DNA from 2 places in the Paenibacillus taichungensis genome. Region 1 is predicted to be linked to the other one. Evidence: predicted binding sites of a transcription regulator. Region 1 holds the regulator's gene; the other holds the start of a gene.

Region 1 (8,556 bases):
CCGGAAGGGGAGTGAAATAGAACCTGAAACCGTGTGCTTACAAAAAGTCAGAGCCCGTTTTAGGGGTGATGGCGTGCCTTTTGTAGAATGAACCGGCGAGTTACGTTCCCGTGCAAGGTTAAGGTGAAGAGCCGGAGCCGCAGCGAAAGCGAGTCTGAATAGGGCGACATAGTACGTGGACGTAGACCCGAAACCGGGTGATCTACCCCTGTCCAGGGTGAAGGTGCGGTAACACGCACTGGAGGCCCGAACCCACGCACGTTGAAAAGTGCGGGGATGAGGTGGGGGTAGCGGAGAAATTCCAATCGAACTCGGAGATAGCTGGTTCTCCCCGAAATAGCTTTAGGGCTAGCCTCGGAAAACAGAGTCGTGGAGGTAGAGCACTGATTGGGTGCGGGGCCCGCAAGGGTTACCAAGCTCAGTCAAACTCCGAATGCCATAGACTTACTTCCGGGAGTCAGACAGTGAGTGCTAAGATCCATTGTCAAAAGGGAAACAGCCCAGACCATCAGCTAAGGTCCCCAAGTGTGTGTTAAGTGGGAAAGGATGTGGAGTTGCACAGACAACCAGGATGTTGGCTTAGAAGCAGCCACCATTGAAAGAGTGCGTAATAGCTCACTGGTCGAGTGACTCTGCGCCGAAAATGTAACGGGGCTAAACACACCACCGAAGCTATGGCTTGATCTTATGATCAGGGGTAGGGGAGCGTTGTATAAGGGTTGAAGGTGTACCGTAAGGAGCGCTGGACATTATACAAGTGAGAATGCCGGTATGAGTAACGAAAAGATCAGTGAGAATCTGATCCGCCGAAAGCCTAAGGGTTCCTGAGGAAGGCTCGTCCGCTCAGGGTAAGTCGGGACCTAAGGCGAGGCCGAAAGGCGTAGTCGAAGGACAACAGGTCGAAATTCCTGTACCACCGTAAGCCGTTATGAGCAATGGGGGGACGCAGCAGGGTAGTGACGCGGACTGATGGATGTCCGTCTAAGCAGTGAGGCTGATGTGTAGGCAAATCCGCACATCGTAAGGCTGGGCTGTGATGGGGAGCGAAAATTATAGTAGCGAAGGTCATGATCTCACACTGCCAAGAAAAGCCTCTAGCCAGGTGATGGTGCCCGTACCGCAAACCGACACAGGTAGGCGAGAAGAGAATTCTAAGGCGCGCGGAAGAACTCTCGTTAAGGAACTCGGCAAAATGACCCCGTAACTTCGGGAGAAGGGGTGCCCCGGTAGTGTGAATAGCACGAGGGGGCCGCAGTGAAAAGGCCCAAGCGACTGTTTAGCAAAAACACAGGTCTGTGCGAAGCCGTAAGGCGAAGTATACGGGCTGACGCCTGCCCGGTGCTGGAAGGTTAAGGGGAGCGGTTAGGAGCAATCCGAAGCTGTGAACCGAAGCCCCAGTAAACGGCGGCCGTAACTATAACGGTCCTAAGGTAGCGAAATTCCTTGTCAGGTAAATTCTGACCCGCACGAATGGCGTAACGACTTGGGCGCTGTCTCAACGAGAGATCCGGTGAAATTTTAATACCTGTGAAGATGCAGGTTACCCGCGACAAGACGGAAAGACCCCATGGAGCTTTACTGCAGCTTGATATTGAATTTGGGTACGATCTGTACAGGATAGGTGGGAGCCTTTGAAGCATGAGCGCCAGCTTGTGTGGAGGCACCGTTGGGATACCACCCTGATCGTATCTAGGTTCTAACCTGGTACCGTAATCCGGTGCGGGGACAGTGTCAGGTGGGCAGTTTGACTGGGGCGGTCGCCTCCTAAAGAGTAACGGAGGCGCCCAAAGGTTCCCTCAGAATGGTTGGAAATCATTCGAAGAGTGCAAAGGCATAAGGGAGCTTGACTGCGAGACCTACAAGTCGAGCAGGGACGAAAGTCGGGCTTAGTGATCCGGTGGTACCGCATGGAAGGGCCATCGCTCAACGGATAAAAGCTACCCTGGGGATAACAGGCTTATCTCCCCCAAGAGTCCACATCGACGGGGAGGTTTGGCACCTCGATGTCGGCTCATCGCATCCTGGGGCTGAAGTAGGTCCCAAGGGTTGGGCTGTTCGCCCATTAAAGCGGTACGCGAGCTGGGTTCAGAACGTCGTGAGACAGTTCGGTCCCTATCTGTCGTGGGCGTAGGAAATTTGAGAGGAGCTGTCCTTAGTACGAGAGGACCGGGATGGACGTACCGCTGGTGTACCAGTTGTTCCGCCAGGAGCACCGCTGGGTAGCTATGTACGGAAGGGATAAGCGCTGAAAGCATCTAAGCGTGAAGCCCCCCTCAAGATGAGATTTCCCAGTATGTAAGACCCCTTGAAGACGACGAGGTAGATAGGCTGGGGGTGGAAGTGCAGTAATGCATGGAGCTGACCAGTACTAATCGGTCGAGGGCTTATCCAATATGCAAGTTGTAAATCGCACATTTCGTTTCGGATCTAGTTTTCAGAGAATAAACTCTGAAATGAAAATCGGTACATCACGGAATGTGTGTATGATTTTCAGTTCTACAATGATTTCAAGAAGCTATGCTTCGACAAATCGCGTTTGGTGGCGATGGCGGAGGGGTTCCACACGTACCCATCCCGAACACGACCGTTAAGCCCTCTAGCGCCGATGGTACTTGGACCGCAGGGTCCTGGGAGAGTAGGACGCCGCCAAGCGAAGAACCACTGCCGATGTTATTCGGTGGTGGTTTTTATTTGCGTTTTTTACTATAGATCACAGGTGGAACAATTATAATACACGAAAAAAATATTCCCGAGAGATGCCAGCGCATCTCTTGTTTGACTTTGTCCCGTTCCTCTGACACACTCATAAATGGATACATACATCACGTATCAGGCCAAGATTTGAAAGATATCATAACTTAGAGAACGGGGTGCAGGACGATATGGAAATTCAGAAATTAACCGTTGATGATTTTGAGCCAGCGATGGCACTCTCCGAGTATGCTTTTCAAGTGGTAATGAGTGAAGAACAAACGGAGAAGCGACGGAGTCAATTTGATTCTCAGGATATATGGGGTGTATTTGAGGAAGGACAATTGGGTGCCAAACTTCACATTATTCCTTTTCAAACCTATATTCATGGGAGATCGTTCGAGATGGGCGGTATTGCGGGAGTAGCGACATGGCCTGAATATAGACGTAAAGGCTGGGTAGCTGGACTGTTGAAGCATGCGCTAGAGGAAATGAACCGTAAGAAACAAAGTATATCGTTTTTGCATCCGTTCTCTTTTGCGTTTTATCGGAGATATGGATGGGAGACGTATGTTGAGTTTAAACGATATAAAGTGTGTACAGCTCATCTACCTGCGAAAAAGGCAACCCCTGGAACAATTCGACGTGGCGATCCGGGACTCAGCATATTAAAGGAAGTATACAGTGCGTATGCTGAGCGCTATAACGGAACTTTGATCCGGGATGATGCGAGATGGGAGAACTCAGTTCTCACTAATGGAGCCAGCCAGAAGGCTGTATATTATGATGAAGCTGGTAAAGCACAAGGCTATGTTTTATATGAGGTTAAGGAAAGAAAGTTTACCATTAGAGAGATCATTTACTTGAATGAAGAGGCAAGACAAGGTTTATGGACCTTTATTGCGAACCATGATTCCATGATTGAGGAAGTAACTTTACAGGCACCAGCCAGTGATATGCTTGCTTTTCAATTAGACAATCCGCGGATTCAGCAGGAAGTTATACCATTCTTCATGGCTCGTATTGTGAGTGTAGAACAATTTATTTCACAGTATCCTTTTGCGAGCCCAGACTCACCAGTACAGATTAATCTCCAGGTAGAGGATGCACATGCACCATGGAATGAAGGGGTATGGCAGTTGAATGTGGCGATGAACGGTACAGCTTCGATTTGGAAAACATCTGAGCCGGCTGCTAAAGATCAAACTGTTAAAGTAGACATCCAGGCGCTTACCGCAATACTGATGGGGTATCGCAGGCCCGCAGAGATGGCTCAAATAGGTAGAATTGAAGGACCAAATGGAGCGATTAAGGCTCTGGAACAAGCGATTCCTAAACGGGAAACGTATTTACTTGATTTTTTCTGATCCTCATAGAGTAACGAATATTCTAGGATCAATTTTGTAGATTTAACTTGTATAGCATTACGTTGCTAGTGTGAGACAAATGGACTTCTCCAGCTATTTTGGAGAGGTTTTTTTGTGTCAGCCGAATATTTCGTGTAAAATCGTAAAAAATGAATAGTGCTCCCTCTTGGCAAAACCACAAAATATGCTATAATGTATATAAAGTCAAAGAAAGTCAAAGTCAACTAAAGGTTAAATACTTACGTAGCTTTCTTTCTGCAATCCGGTGGTGGGAGCCATTTTAAAGGTAGTGCACATCAGCGGATAAAAGCAATATTAAAGGACCTTCGAGCGTCCTTCGCTCTCCCGTTAAAGACCGTTGAAGATCAGTTTCGCTGTTTCCTTGATTGGTTAAATGGGTTGAGAAGGTGTACTCTGTAGGGGCGTGTGGGTCCTTATTGACTTAACGTTTCAGACAGTGGAGGATGAGTGGATGCGTAATATCTCTGATATTATCGAACAATATCTGAAGAGTATTTTGCATGAAAGTCCCGAAGGAATGGTCGAAATTCAACGTAATGATCTGGCTGACCAATTTTCATGTGTGCCTTCCCAGATCAATTATGTCATCAGCACCCGATTTACACTCGAAAAAGGTTACCTTGTAGAGAGTAAACGTGGCGGCGGCGGTTATGTTCGCATACAGCGGATTGAATTGCCGGCTCACTCGGCTCTGCATAACCATTTGCACCATAGTATTGGAGATGAGATCGGGCAGACAGCTGCCGAAGGTCTGATCTACCAACTGGAAGAAGCACGTTTCTTAAGCAAAAGGGAAGCCGGGTTGATGCGGGCAGCTGTATCGAGAGAGATTATATTGGTCAAACTTCCTTACCGGGATCAAATTCGTGCCAGAATGTTAAAGGCGATGTTAATATCTTTGCTCGGTAAATGAAAACTATCGGGATCAAGGGGGTACATCATTGTGCTGTGCCAAGAATGCAACAAACGTCCGGCAACACTCCATTTCACGAAAATCGTGAACGGAGAGAAAACGGAATTCCATATTTGTGAGTCATGCGCTCGTGAAAAAGGGGAAATGATTCCGGGAACATCCAACGGATTTTCCATTCATAACTTATTGTCCGGGTTGCTTGATTTTGAGCCTACAGGCAAAAATGGCAGTGCAGGAGCAACACCTGCGCAATCCCTTCGTTGTGAAGAATGCGGGATGACCTATTCACAGTTTAGCAAAATTGGCCGCTTTGGCTGTAGCTCATGTTATAAATATTTTGACAGTCGTTTGGATCCGCTATTCAAACGGGTTCATGGTAGCACTTCCCACGTGGGTAAAGTGCCTGCACGAGCTGGTGGTCGCATCAAGGTGAAACGACAGATTGCTGATCTGAAACGGGATCTTCAGGAGAGCATAACGCAAGAGGAGTTTGAAGAAGCTGCTCAAATTCGTGATCAGATCAGGGAACTTGAAAAAGAAATAGCTCAGGAGTAAAGTTTGTGATGAGTAGGAGGGATGCGTAATGCCTAATCTTCGTTTTACAGAGAAGGCGCTCAGCGACTGGATGCGCAGTGATGCGGCTGATTCCGAAATCGTCATTAGCAGCCGGGTCCGGATCGCACGCAACCTGCAGCATTATCCGTTTCCGATGCTGGCTTCCAATGAGCAATCGGAAGAAGTGCTGAATAAGCTGAGCGAAGTACTTCAATACGATGACGTTCATGCCTTTGGAGATTTTCATACCTTGGATCTGATTGATATCGATGACCTTGACAAACGGGTGCTGGTAGAGAAACATCTGATCAGTCCTAGTCTTGCCAACGAATCCAGAAATGGTGCGGTTATTCTCAGTGAGGATGAATCTGTCAGTATTATGATTAATGAAGAGGATCATCTTCGTATCCAGTGCCTCTATCCGGGGTTCCAGGTGAAAGAAGCCTGGGAGAAAGCTTCCGCCATAGATGATGCTTTTGAAGCGCATGTGGATTATGCTTTTGATGACCGCAGAGGATATTTAACCAGCTGTCCTACGAATGTAGGTACAGGTGTAAGAGCATCTGTCATGATGCATTTGCCCGCTCTGGTGATGACACAGCAGATTGGCCGCATTTTAACGGCAGTCTCCCAAGTCGGACTGACTGTACGGGGAATTTACGGTGAAGGCAGTGAGGCGATGGGTAACCTGTTCCAGATCTCGAACCAGATCACACTGGGGCAGACGGAACAAGAAGTCATTGATAACCTGCATAGTGTTGTGTTACAGATGATTGGGCATGAGCGTACTGCTAGAGAACGGTTAATTACCGACTCTAGGCTGCGAATTACCGACAGGGTTATGCGTTCATACGGCATTCTGTCCCATGCAGCCATCGTCGATTCGAAGGAAGCTGCACAGCGTCTGTCTGATGTTCGACTTGGCGTAGATCTCGGCTTGTTGGACGGCTTGTCCATAACCGTGATGAACGAGTTGAATGTGATGACGCAGCCGGGCTTTTTGCAAAAAACATTTGGGGAAGACATGCGGACAGATGAGCGTGACATATATCGGGCTCAGTTGATCCGTGATACGATCAGTGCAGCCAATCAATCTTAGGTTGATCAAGAGTTGTTTATAAAGGTTTCACGTCGCATCTGCGGCTTTTATATAATAGAGCATTTCTATAAATGAATGCTGAATGATTTTATTCGCAGCATGGCTGCAAACAAAAATGATATGAAGAATACGGTGGGATCCTTTTAACAGCCCCCGTTTTATCCAAAACCATGGAGGTGCAGGAGATATGATGTTTGGAAGATTTACGGAACGGGCCCAAAAGGTGCTCGCATTGGCGCAGGAAGAAGCTGTCCGTCTTGGTCATAATAACATCGGTACAGAGCACATTTTGCTCGGCCTCATTCGTGAAGGCGAAGGCATCGCAGCCAAAGCGCTGATCGGCCTGGGACTCGGATTGGAAAAAATTCAAGATGAAGTAGAAACGCTGATTGGCCGTGGCCAAGAGCAACCTACGAACATTGCATATACGCCTCGTGCGAAAAAAGTAATTGAACTGTCTATGGATGAAGCTCGCAAATTGGGCCATACCTATGTAGGCACAGAGCATATCCTGCTGGGATTGATCCGTGAAGGCGAAGGGGTTGCGGCACGTGTGCTGAACAACCTGGGTATTAGCTTGAACAAGGCACGTCAACAAGTACTGCAATTGCTTGGCAGCAGCGAAGCTGTATCCAGTCATAACGGTACACCTGCCAATGTCAGCACACCAACACTGGACAGTCTGGCACGTGACCTTACGGCGTATGCCAGAGAGAACAACCTGGACCCAGTGATTGGACGTAGTAAAGAAATCGAACGTGTTATTCAGGTTCTGAGCCGTCGTACCAAGAATAACCCGGTACTGATTGGTGAGCCAGGTGTAGGTAAAACAGCCATCGCTGAAGGACTTGCACAAAAAATTATCGCCAACGCAATTCCGGAGACTTTGCGTGACAAACGTGTCATGACCTTAGATATGGGTTCGGTTGTTGCAGGTACAAAATATCGTGGTGAATTCGAAGATCGTTTGAAAAAAATTATGGATGAAATTCGTCAAGCGGGTAACATTGTCCTGTTCATCGACGAATTGCATACCCTGATTGGTGCAGGCGGAGCGGAAGGTGCAATTGATGCTTCGAACATTTTGAAACCAGCTTTGGCCCGTGGAGAATTGCAGTGCATCGGTGCAACAACACTGGATGAATACCGCAAATATATCGAGAAAGATGCTGCCCTGGAGCGCCGTTTCCAACCGATCACGGTGGATCAGCCTTCTCCAGAAGAAGCAATTCAGATTTTACACGGCTTGCGTGATCGTTACGAAGCGCATCACCGGGTGAAAATTACGGATGAGGCGATTGTGCAGGCGGTTAAACTGTCTGATCGGTACATTACAGACCGTTTCCTACCGGATAAAGCGATCGACCTGATTGATGAGGCGGGCTCCAAAGTAAGATTGAACTCTTACACGATCCCACCAAACCTCAAACAATTGGAAAGCCGTCTCGAAGATATCCGTAAGGAAAAAGACGCAGCGGTTCAAAGCCAAGAATTCGAGAAAGCAGCAGCTCTGCGTGACACGGAACAAAAAATCCGTGAAGAGCTGGATGTAACGAAGAACCAATGGAAAGAAAAACAAGGTCGCACGGATTCTGAAGTAACGCCTGAGGATATTGCGCAAGTGGTAGCCAACTGGACTGGAATTCCGGTGAACAAGCTGAAAGAAGAAGAAACACAACGCTTGATGAACCTGGAGTCTATTCTTCATGAACGTGTCATTGGCCAAGATGAGGCTGTGAAGTCTGTCAGTCGTGCAGTTCGTCGTGCTCGGGCCGGATTGAAAGATCCGAAACGTCCGATGGGTTCATTTATCTTCCTAGGTCCTACCGGGGTAGGTAAAACCGAGCTCGCTCGTGCACTTGCTGAAGCCATGTTTGGCGATGAAAATGCAGTGATCCGGATCGATATGT
Region 2 (8,556 bases), 550 kb from region 1:
GGCCGCAAAGGCACCTTGCGATCTGGTCTGGGCTGAATCTGGCTGCTGCCAGCAACCCATTCCACATCCGAAGCCTGCAACGTTTCACGTTTTTCAGTCAAAGCCAGCCCCGCAGCGAGCTGAATGATATTCACCGCTTCACGACCATTGGTTGCATAGCGCTTAACCACATCCACTGCTTCTGGACACGGACTGAATCCGATTTTCTGAACGGCATCTTCCGCGATTTGCCCAATCTCTTCGGGCAGCAATGGACGGAAATAGACCTCCATGCACCGGGAGCGCAAGGCAGGAGGCAGTTCATGGGGCGAACGAGTCGTCGCTCCGACCAGACGAAAATCGGCTGGCAGGCCATTTTGAAAAATATCGTGGATATAAGCAGGAGTATGCGTGTCTTCCGAGTTATAGTACGCACTTTCCAAAAAGACCTTGCGGTCCTCCAACACTTTCAGCAGTTTATTCATCTGGATGGAATGCAATTCACCAATCTCATCAATAAAAAGCATCCCTCCGTGCGCTTTGGTAACGGCACCGGGTTTCGGCTGAGGAATACCAGCTACGCCCATCGCTCCTGCTCCCTGATAGATCGGATCATGCACTGAACCAATCAAAGGGTCAGCAATACCCCGTTCATCAAAACGCGCCGTCGTGGCGTCGAGTTCCGTGAATTTGGCATCGGCCTTGAAGGGAGATGACGGATTCTTTTTGGCTTCTTCCAAAACCACCCTTGCCGCAGCTGTTTTACCTACCCCTGGAGGTCCATATATAATGACATGCTGAGGATTAGCACTGCATAGTGCGGCTTTAAGGGCGCGAAGTCCGTCTTTTTGCCCTACAATGTCATTAATGGTTGCCGGACGTGTCTTCTCTGACAGGGGCTTGGTGAGTGAAATGGAGCGCAACTTCCGCAGCTTCTCCAGTTCCTTGCGGGATTCACGCTCAACCGCACCGCGATTCGTTTTCTGCCCACGAAGCAAATTCCAGAAATACAAACCGATCACCACACCAAAAAATAACTGAATCATCATTATGACCATACCAAATTCCATGTCTCAACATCCTCCTGTTCTATCCCTATTCTCATATGAGATCATGCTAATACTTGGTAGTATAGCCTTTTCACCGAGACGTAAACGGGTGATCGGGAAATTGTATGTTTGAGAACAAAAAACAGCCCGTCAATGATGACGGACTGTTACATAACGATATATAAATCAATCAGTGCGAGCGACCAGGAATAACGCCTGTCGTTTCATAGGACTCCACGATTTTGTCGATCTCTTTTTTCAATTCCTCAACCATGATTTCTTCCGGAACTTTACGGATCATTTTACCATGACGGAACAACAAGCCTTCTCCACGTGCACCGGCAATACCGATATCCGCTTCCTTGGCTTCACCCGGACCGTTAACGGCACAACCCAACACCGATACTTTGATCGGCACCTTGAGTTTGGAGATATACTCTTCCACTTCATTCGCAATGGAGAACAGATCGATATCCAAACGCCCACAGGTAGGACAGGAAATCAGCGTAGCTGCATTGGAAATTAGACCAAAGGTTTTGAGCAGGTCACGAGCGACCTTGATTTCCTCAACCGGGTCTGCACTAAGCGATATCCGCATCGTCGAACCAATACCCATCGATAACAAAGCACCCATACCGGCAGAACTTTTAATTGTACCCGAGAACAATGTACCCGCCTCGGTAATCCCCAGATGCAACGGATACGGAATGATTTGAGCTGCTTTGGTATACGCCTCAATCGCCATCGGCACATCCGATGCTTTGAGAGACACGATGATATCATGGAAATCCAATTCTTCCAAAATACCAATGTGATAAAGTGCACTTTCTACCATAGCATCAGCTGTTGGGTAACCATATTTCTCAAGCAAATGGTTTTCCAGAGATCCTGCGTTTACCCCGATTCGAATCGGAATACCCTTCTCTTTACAAGCTTTGACGACTTCCTCTACTTTTGCACGTTTACCGATATTGCCGGGATTAATCCGTACTTTATCGATGCCGTTCTCAATCGCAAGGAGCGCCAGTTTATAATTAAAATGGATGTCCGCTACGAGCGGAATATTAATCCGTTTTTTGATTTCCTTGATGGCTGCTGCAGCTTCCTCATTGTTCACTGTTACACGCACCACTTGGCATCCTGCTTCTTCCAAACGCAAAATCTCTGCCACGGTCGCCTCAACGTCTGCCGTTTTCGTTGTACACATGCTCTGGATGATGACTTCGTTGCTGCCACCAATCGTTAAGTTACCCACTTTTACGGGTCGTGTATCTTGTCTTAAAAACATGAGTGATTTCTCTCCCCACAACGTCAAAGCTCCACCCTGACAGAGACATGAATTCGCCTTCTGCCAGGAGTGGAGAACTGACAAGTCTATATTTCAGTGTTGAAACGGAATATTAACCTTTAGTTAGGCACTTTCTTCCTGCTTGTCGTCCTTGGATTGGCTTAGTTCAGGCACGACTCTCTTCTCAACGACTTCTTCGGTAATGACACAGTTCGTAACATCATCACGGGAAGGTACTTCGTACATAATCTCAAGCATAATGCCCTCGATGATTGCGCGCAGACCACGTGCACCCGTGTTACGTTTAATGGCTTCCTTCGCAATCGCCAGTAATGCTCCTGGTTCAAACACCAGATTTACATTATCCAGTTCAAGCAATTTTTGGTATTGTTTCGTAAGCGCATTTTTTGGCTCGGACAGAATCCGTACCAATGTATCTTCGTCCAGAGGCTCCAAAGTGGAGATAACTGGCAAACGGCCTACAAACTCCGGAATCAGACCGAATTTCAGCAAGTCTTCCGGCAATACCATACCCAGATATTCACCTGGTTTAAGATCTTTTTGTTCCGCAACGGTGTTAAAGCCGATGACTTTTTTACCGATCCGGCGTTTGATCATTTGCTCGAGACCATCAAAGGCACCGCCACAAATAAACAAGATGTTGGTGGTATCAATCTGGATGAATTCCTGATGTGGATGCTTACGACCACCTTGTGGCGGTACAGAAGCTACAGTTCCTTCCAGGATTTTCAGGAGCGCTTGTTGAACACCTTCACCCGATACATCACGTGTAATGGATGGGTTCTCGGATTTACGCGCTACTTTATCAATTTCATCGATATAAATAATGCCGCGCTCTGCTTTTTCCACATCATAATCAGCAGCTTGAATCAGCTTGAGCAGAATGTTCTCTACATCTTCGCCGACATAACCTGCTTCAGTCAATGAAGTTGCATCAGCAATAGCAAAAGGAACATTAAGGATTTTGGCCATCGTTTGCGCAAGCAACGTTTTACCAGAACCCGTAGGTCCTAACAGCAAAATGTTACTTTTTTGCAATTCAACGTCCTCAATCTTGCTTTGTGTGTTGATCCGTTTATAGTGATTGTAAACCGCTACAGACAAAGACTTCTTCGCCTGATCCTGTCCAATGACGTACTGGTCAAGAATGTCGCGGATTTCTTTCGGTTTTGGAATATCTTTGAGGTCCAGTTCTTCGTCATGACCGAGCTCTTCCTCTACGATTTCAGTGCACAGTTCGATACATTCATCACAAATGTAAACGCCCGGTCCAGCGACCAGCTTGCGCACCTGTTCCTGAGATTTACCGCAAAAAGAGCATTTCAATTGCCCTTTCTCATCGTTAAATTTAAACATGAAACCACCCCTTTAGGAATTGATCGGTCTGCTGAGCACCTGGTCAATAATGCCGTACGTTTTGGCTTCTTCAGCACTCATGAAAAAGTCACGGTCTGTGTCCCGCTCGATTTTCTCAAGGGGTTGACCTGTACGATCGACGTATATTTGATTCAGTTTCTGACGTGTTTTAATAATCCATTCTGCGTGAATTTTGATATCCGCAGCCTGTCCTTGAACGCCGCCAAGCGGCTGATGAATCATCACTTCGCTGTTAGTCAGCGCATATCGTTTGCCAGGAGCACCGGCTGTCAGCAATAACGAGCCCATGCTTGCTGCCATACCTACGCAAATGGTCGATACATCCGGCTTGATATATTGCATCGTATCGTATATACCCATCCCTGCGGTGACAGAACCACCAGGTGAATTAATGTACAAGCTGATATCCTTCTCAGGATCGTCGGCTGCCAAAAACAAAAGCTGCGCTATGACAAGATTGGCTACATCGTCATCAATCGCACTGGTTAAAAAGATAATGCGATCCTTCAGCAAACGCGAATATATATCGTAAGACCGCTCGCCTCGATTGGTTTGTTCAACAACCATTGGCACCAGACTCATGAGACCAACCTCTTTTCTACATGTAATTAGACATAGGCTACCTGTAAAGCAAACCCAAATTCATTCTAACACGTTCCTGTGACAATGTCATTTTTCACAAGTGGTGTCAAGACAGAGTGAGTTTACTTTTTTGCCTGATCATATTTAACCATGTTTTCTATGTATGTGCAAATCGGAGCAATCCTATGCCGTTTCACCTTTTTTTTATTTGCAGGAGAACCATAGGACGTTGAATGTGCATAACCAATGCCATAACGAATTCCATCCATATTATTACTGAATCCTCTATAAAATGGATGCCATAATTTAAAAATAAGGCACGCAATGATTCACGTGCCTTATCGTTTATTCAGCTGTTCATTACATAACAGCTTGTCTTATTTTTCGTCAGCTTCTGCAGCAACTTCTTCAGCTGGAGCTTCAACAGCTTCAACGACTTTGCTGTTCTCAACGAGAACATCGATCGTTTTACGCAGTTTCACTTCGTCACGAAGGCTGTCCAGGGAACCATTACCCTCGAGAATGCCACGAATCTCTTCAGCAGGACGCTTGTAAGACTCAGCCATTTTTTCAAGTTCTTGGTTAACTTCTTCGTCAGACACTTCGATGTTTTCCGCTTTACCAACTGCTTCAAGAACCAGGTTGTTACGAACACGTTTGGAAGCATCTTCCTGCATTTGTCCTCTCAGGTCAGCTTGTGTTTGACCGGAGAAGCTCAGGAACATTTCCAGGTTCATACCTTGGTTGCGCAGACGGTTGTCGAAATCACGCATCATGTTTTGTACTTCGCTGTCGATCATTGCAGAAGGAATATCCACTTCAGCATTTTCAGCCACTTTTTCTACAACAGCATTTTCTTGAGCTGCTTTGGCTTCATCTGCTTTGCGGGATTCCAATTGCGTTTTCAGGTCAGCTTTGTACTCTTCAAGCGTATCGAATTCGCTAACATCTTTTGCAAACTCGTCATCCAGTTCAGGAAGTTGTTTACGTTTGATTTCATGTACTTTCACTTTGAATACCGCTTTTTTGCCAGCCAGTTCAGCTGCATGGTAGCTCTCTGGGAAAGTTACTTCAACGTCTTTGAAGTCGCCTGTGGAAAGACCCACAACCTGCTCTTCAAATCCTGGGATGAATGTGTTGGAACCAAGTTCCAGGGAATAACGCTCAGCTTGTCCGCCTTCGAACGGTACACCATCAACGGAACCGTCAAAGTCGATTACAGCAACGTCGCCGTTTTGTGCAGCGCCTTCGTCGATAACAACGAGTTCTGCGTGACGTTGTTGAAGACGCTCGAGCTCTTCAGTCACTTCTACATCCGTTACTTCATGTTTGGCTACAGCAACTTCAACGCCTTTGTAGTCACCCAGTGTAACTTCAGGTTTAACGGTTACTTTCGCTTTGAACTTGAATACTTGTCCTTTAGCGAATTGCTCGACGTCTACGTCAGGACGATCAACCGGGAAGATATCCGTTTGGTCGATTGCTTCTGTGTAAGCTTCAGGAAGCAAAATGTCAATCGCTTCTTGATACAAGCTTTCCACACCAAAACGAGCTTCGAAGATCGAACGTGGAACTTTACCTTTACGGAATCCAGGTACGTTTGCTTGTTTAACTACTTTATTAAAAGCTTTGTCGAGTGCTGCAGTTACACGATCTGCACCCACTTCAACCTCAAGAACCCCAAGGTTCTTCTCTATCTTTTCCCAAGTTGCTTTCATTGTATACTTTCCCCTCCAAAATTCGCATGTTCACGTAGGCAATCACGTACAAAATAACCATTTTAGTATAAACAAGATTAGATTCTTTTTCAAGGGGAATCCCTTGATACGGTTTGAGGAAAACGTTTCCGGGTCCTATTGACCATCCAAACCGGCAGAAACAAACTGCTTCATCGATCGATATGCTTGCTCCAGACGAAAGCGCATCGCCCCTGTCACAGCATACATTGAGCGAGTATTTTCCTCGTCATGCGAACCGCCCAGACTGTCTGCAACGGTCATATGTAGAGCAGCTGCCCATATATCTGTCATGGAATCATTTTCTTCCAGCATGGACAGGTAATCACGGGTTCCGTACACGGCCATGACATATTGAATCCATAGTTCTTGTGCAAAATAAAAGAGCGTAGGTTCATGAACCTCCGTCTGATCTGCCACTCTTTCAAGAATCTGAACGATCTGAATCGGGAAATCCTCAGGTCTCAGCGGAACCGTATCAATCTCCACTTCTACCGGCTCTTCCCCACGAGTAAACGCAATAATGCCTTGAACACCTCGGCGGCGTAATGTCTGAAGCACACGGAACTGAAGTAAAGGATGCAGCGTCTTGTCTTTGAGCCAACCGGTAAGCGAATCATCAATTTCTGGCCGATCGAGATATGCAAGCTGCTCCAGCGCCAGCATCGTTTGTTCAGATAAAGGTTCCTCCATCACGGTACGAAGCAGTTTATCCGCATAGCCGTCATCCTGCTCAAGCTTGGATCGGGCATGTTGACGTGCCATGTCCTCTTCGCTGATTTCCTCTTCCTCACGCTCTTCACGAACCTCGGGTAAATCTTCCCCATAATGAGGGAATGCAGCTTCAAGCCATTCGAGCAGGGCTCGCCATTCGTCGTAATGCCGTTCTTCCTGCCCTTGGCATTGCAGCAAAAAGCGAAGCAGGTCCATCGCTTCACCATATCGTTCATTTTCTAGCATAACCGTCAATTGAATCTGGTAATAGTCCAGCGTCTTAGGAAACAGCACGATATTGTTACTGTGCTCGGTTTCCGGGGTCGTGGATTCCTTAATAGGAGCACCTCCTCTGTATCCTGAATCTCCAGTCGCAATCAACCATAAATAGATGTATATTAAACGAAAGTCGATCTATTTTTTGAGTTCTTCTGATATTCTAACATAACCTTAATTATAATGAAAAAAACGTTACTGCCGCCAAATATCATATACGAAAAATATATTAAAATAAAATGTTTGATATTCATCATTATTTATGATAAAATCAATTTTGCTTGAAAAAATTTCATGTCTCAGTAGCTCAGCTGGATAGAGCAACGCCCTTCTAAGGCGTCGGTCGGGGGTTCGAATCCCTCCTGGGACGTAATTAAAGAAATGCTTCCTTCGGGAAGCATTTTTTTGCGTTCTGGGGATGAGAACCCTTAATGGTTCGTCGGAGCATAAGCTTCGGTAGGATTACTTCGCAGTCTCGACTGCAAGGAGAGTATCCCTCCTGGGACGTAATAAAAAAAATGCTTCCTTCGGGAAGCATTTTTTTGCGTTCTGGGGATGAGAACCCCGATGGTTCGTCGGAGCATAAGCTTCGGTAGGATTACTTCGCAGTCTCGACTGCAAGGAGAGTATCCCTCCTGGGACGTAATTAAAAAAAAGCTTCCTTCGGGAAGCTTTTTTTGCGTTCTGGGGATAATTGAATACGTTAATCGGCTGATGTTGACACGGGATGTTATGCTTGTTTATGTATATGTATGTATCAAAGTATACATATTAGACAAATAAACTATAGGAGATTTACCATGCCATCATCTTTACGTCAAAACTCACCTGACCGCTCTGCAGTCGATAATTCATCGTCAGCATCCATGAAACTTGGGCTCTTGCTGGCAGGCATTATCGTTATCGCAGCAACAATGCGTTCACCTATTACGGCAACAGGTCCCATTGTGGAACTGATCCGTACAGATACAGGAATAAGTCATACATTGGCAGGCTTACTCACCTCTCTTCCTTTGCTTGCCTTCGCGGCAATCTCTCCGTTCGCTCCACAATTGGCGCGAAGATTCGGACTAGAAACCGCTCTGTTAACTGCCATAATCCTCGTGACCATAGGCGTATCCCTCCGGTTTATGCCCTCTGTACCCGTTCTCTTTGCAGGAACAGCGATCCTTGGATGTGGCATTGCCCTGAGCAACGTATTGCTGCCCAGTCTAATCAAAAGGGATTTCCCATTGCGAGTGGGGCTCGTTACCGGACTTTATTCTGTGTCCATGAATATATGGGGCGCTATCGCCTCAGGAATCAGCGTTCCTGCGGCAGGCTTAACCTCCATGGGTTGGCATGCTTCACTCGGCATGTGGGCTATACTGTCCATTTTGGCCCTCATTCTCTGGCTGCCTCACGTCCGTTCTGGACGTCGCGGCGAAGTTTACGTGGCTTCGAAAACGGAAGCGAAACCGGTTCGCCTTATTACATCTTCCTTAGCCTGGTATGTCACATTGTTCATGGGACTGCAATCTTTAATTTTTTACAC

The links. The regulator CtsR, encoded in region 1, represses protease genes until heat stress. The targets are predictions, from matches to a motif close to ATGGTCAATAAAGGTCAAACA.
Region 2: clpP (ATP-dependent Clp endopeptidase proteolytic subunit ClpP) is a predicted target of CtsR. The motif match lies at 4,486-4,506, and genes of this name have one in related genera.

What each region holds. Positions count from the first base shown of each region.
Region 1 covers NZ_CP194720.1:6,843,267-6,851,822, forward strand. Annotated here, with positions in the region: rRNA gene ACR1R9_RS30660 (23S ribosomal RNA) at 1-2,392, shown strand, start outside; rRNA gene rrf (5S ribosomal RNA) at 2,536-2,652, shown strand; gene ACR1R9_RS30670 (GNAT family N-acetyltransferase) at 2,883-4,058, shown strand; gene ACR1R9_RS30675 (CtsR family transcriptional regulator) at 4,531-4,992, shown strand; gene ACR1R9_RS30680 (UvrB/UvrC motif-containing protein) at 5,023-5,547, shown strand; gene ACR1R9_RS30685 (protein arginine kinase) at 5,576-6,646, shown strand; gene ACR1R9_RS30690 (ATP-dependent Clp protease ATP-binding subunit) at 6,834-8,556, shown strand, end outside.
Region 2 covers NZ_CP194720.1:483,243-491,798, reverse strand. Annotated here, with positions in the region: gene lonB (ATP-dependent protease LonB) at 1-1,049, opposite strand, end outside; gene ispG (flavodoxin-dependent (E)-4-hydroxy-3-methylbut-2-enyl-diphosphate synthase) at 1,219-2,316, opposite strand; gene clpX (ATP-dependent protease ATP-binding subunit ClpX) at 2,440-3,693, opposite strand; gene clpP (ATP-dependent Clp endopeptidase proteolytic subunit ClpP) at 3,706-4,296, opposite strand; gene tig (trigger factor) at 4,674-6,014, opposite strand; gene ACR1R9_RS02295 (hypothetical protein) at 6,150-6,992, opposite strand; tRNA gene ACR1R9_RS02290 (tRNA-Arg) at 7,319-7,392, shown strand; gene ACR1R9_RS02285 (CynX/NimT family MFS transporter) at 7,823-8,556, shown strand, end outside.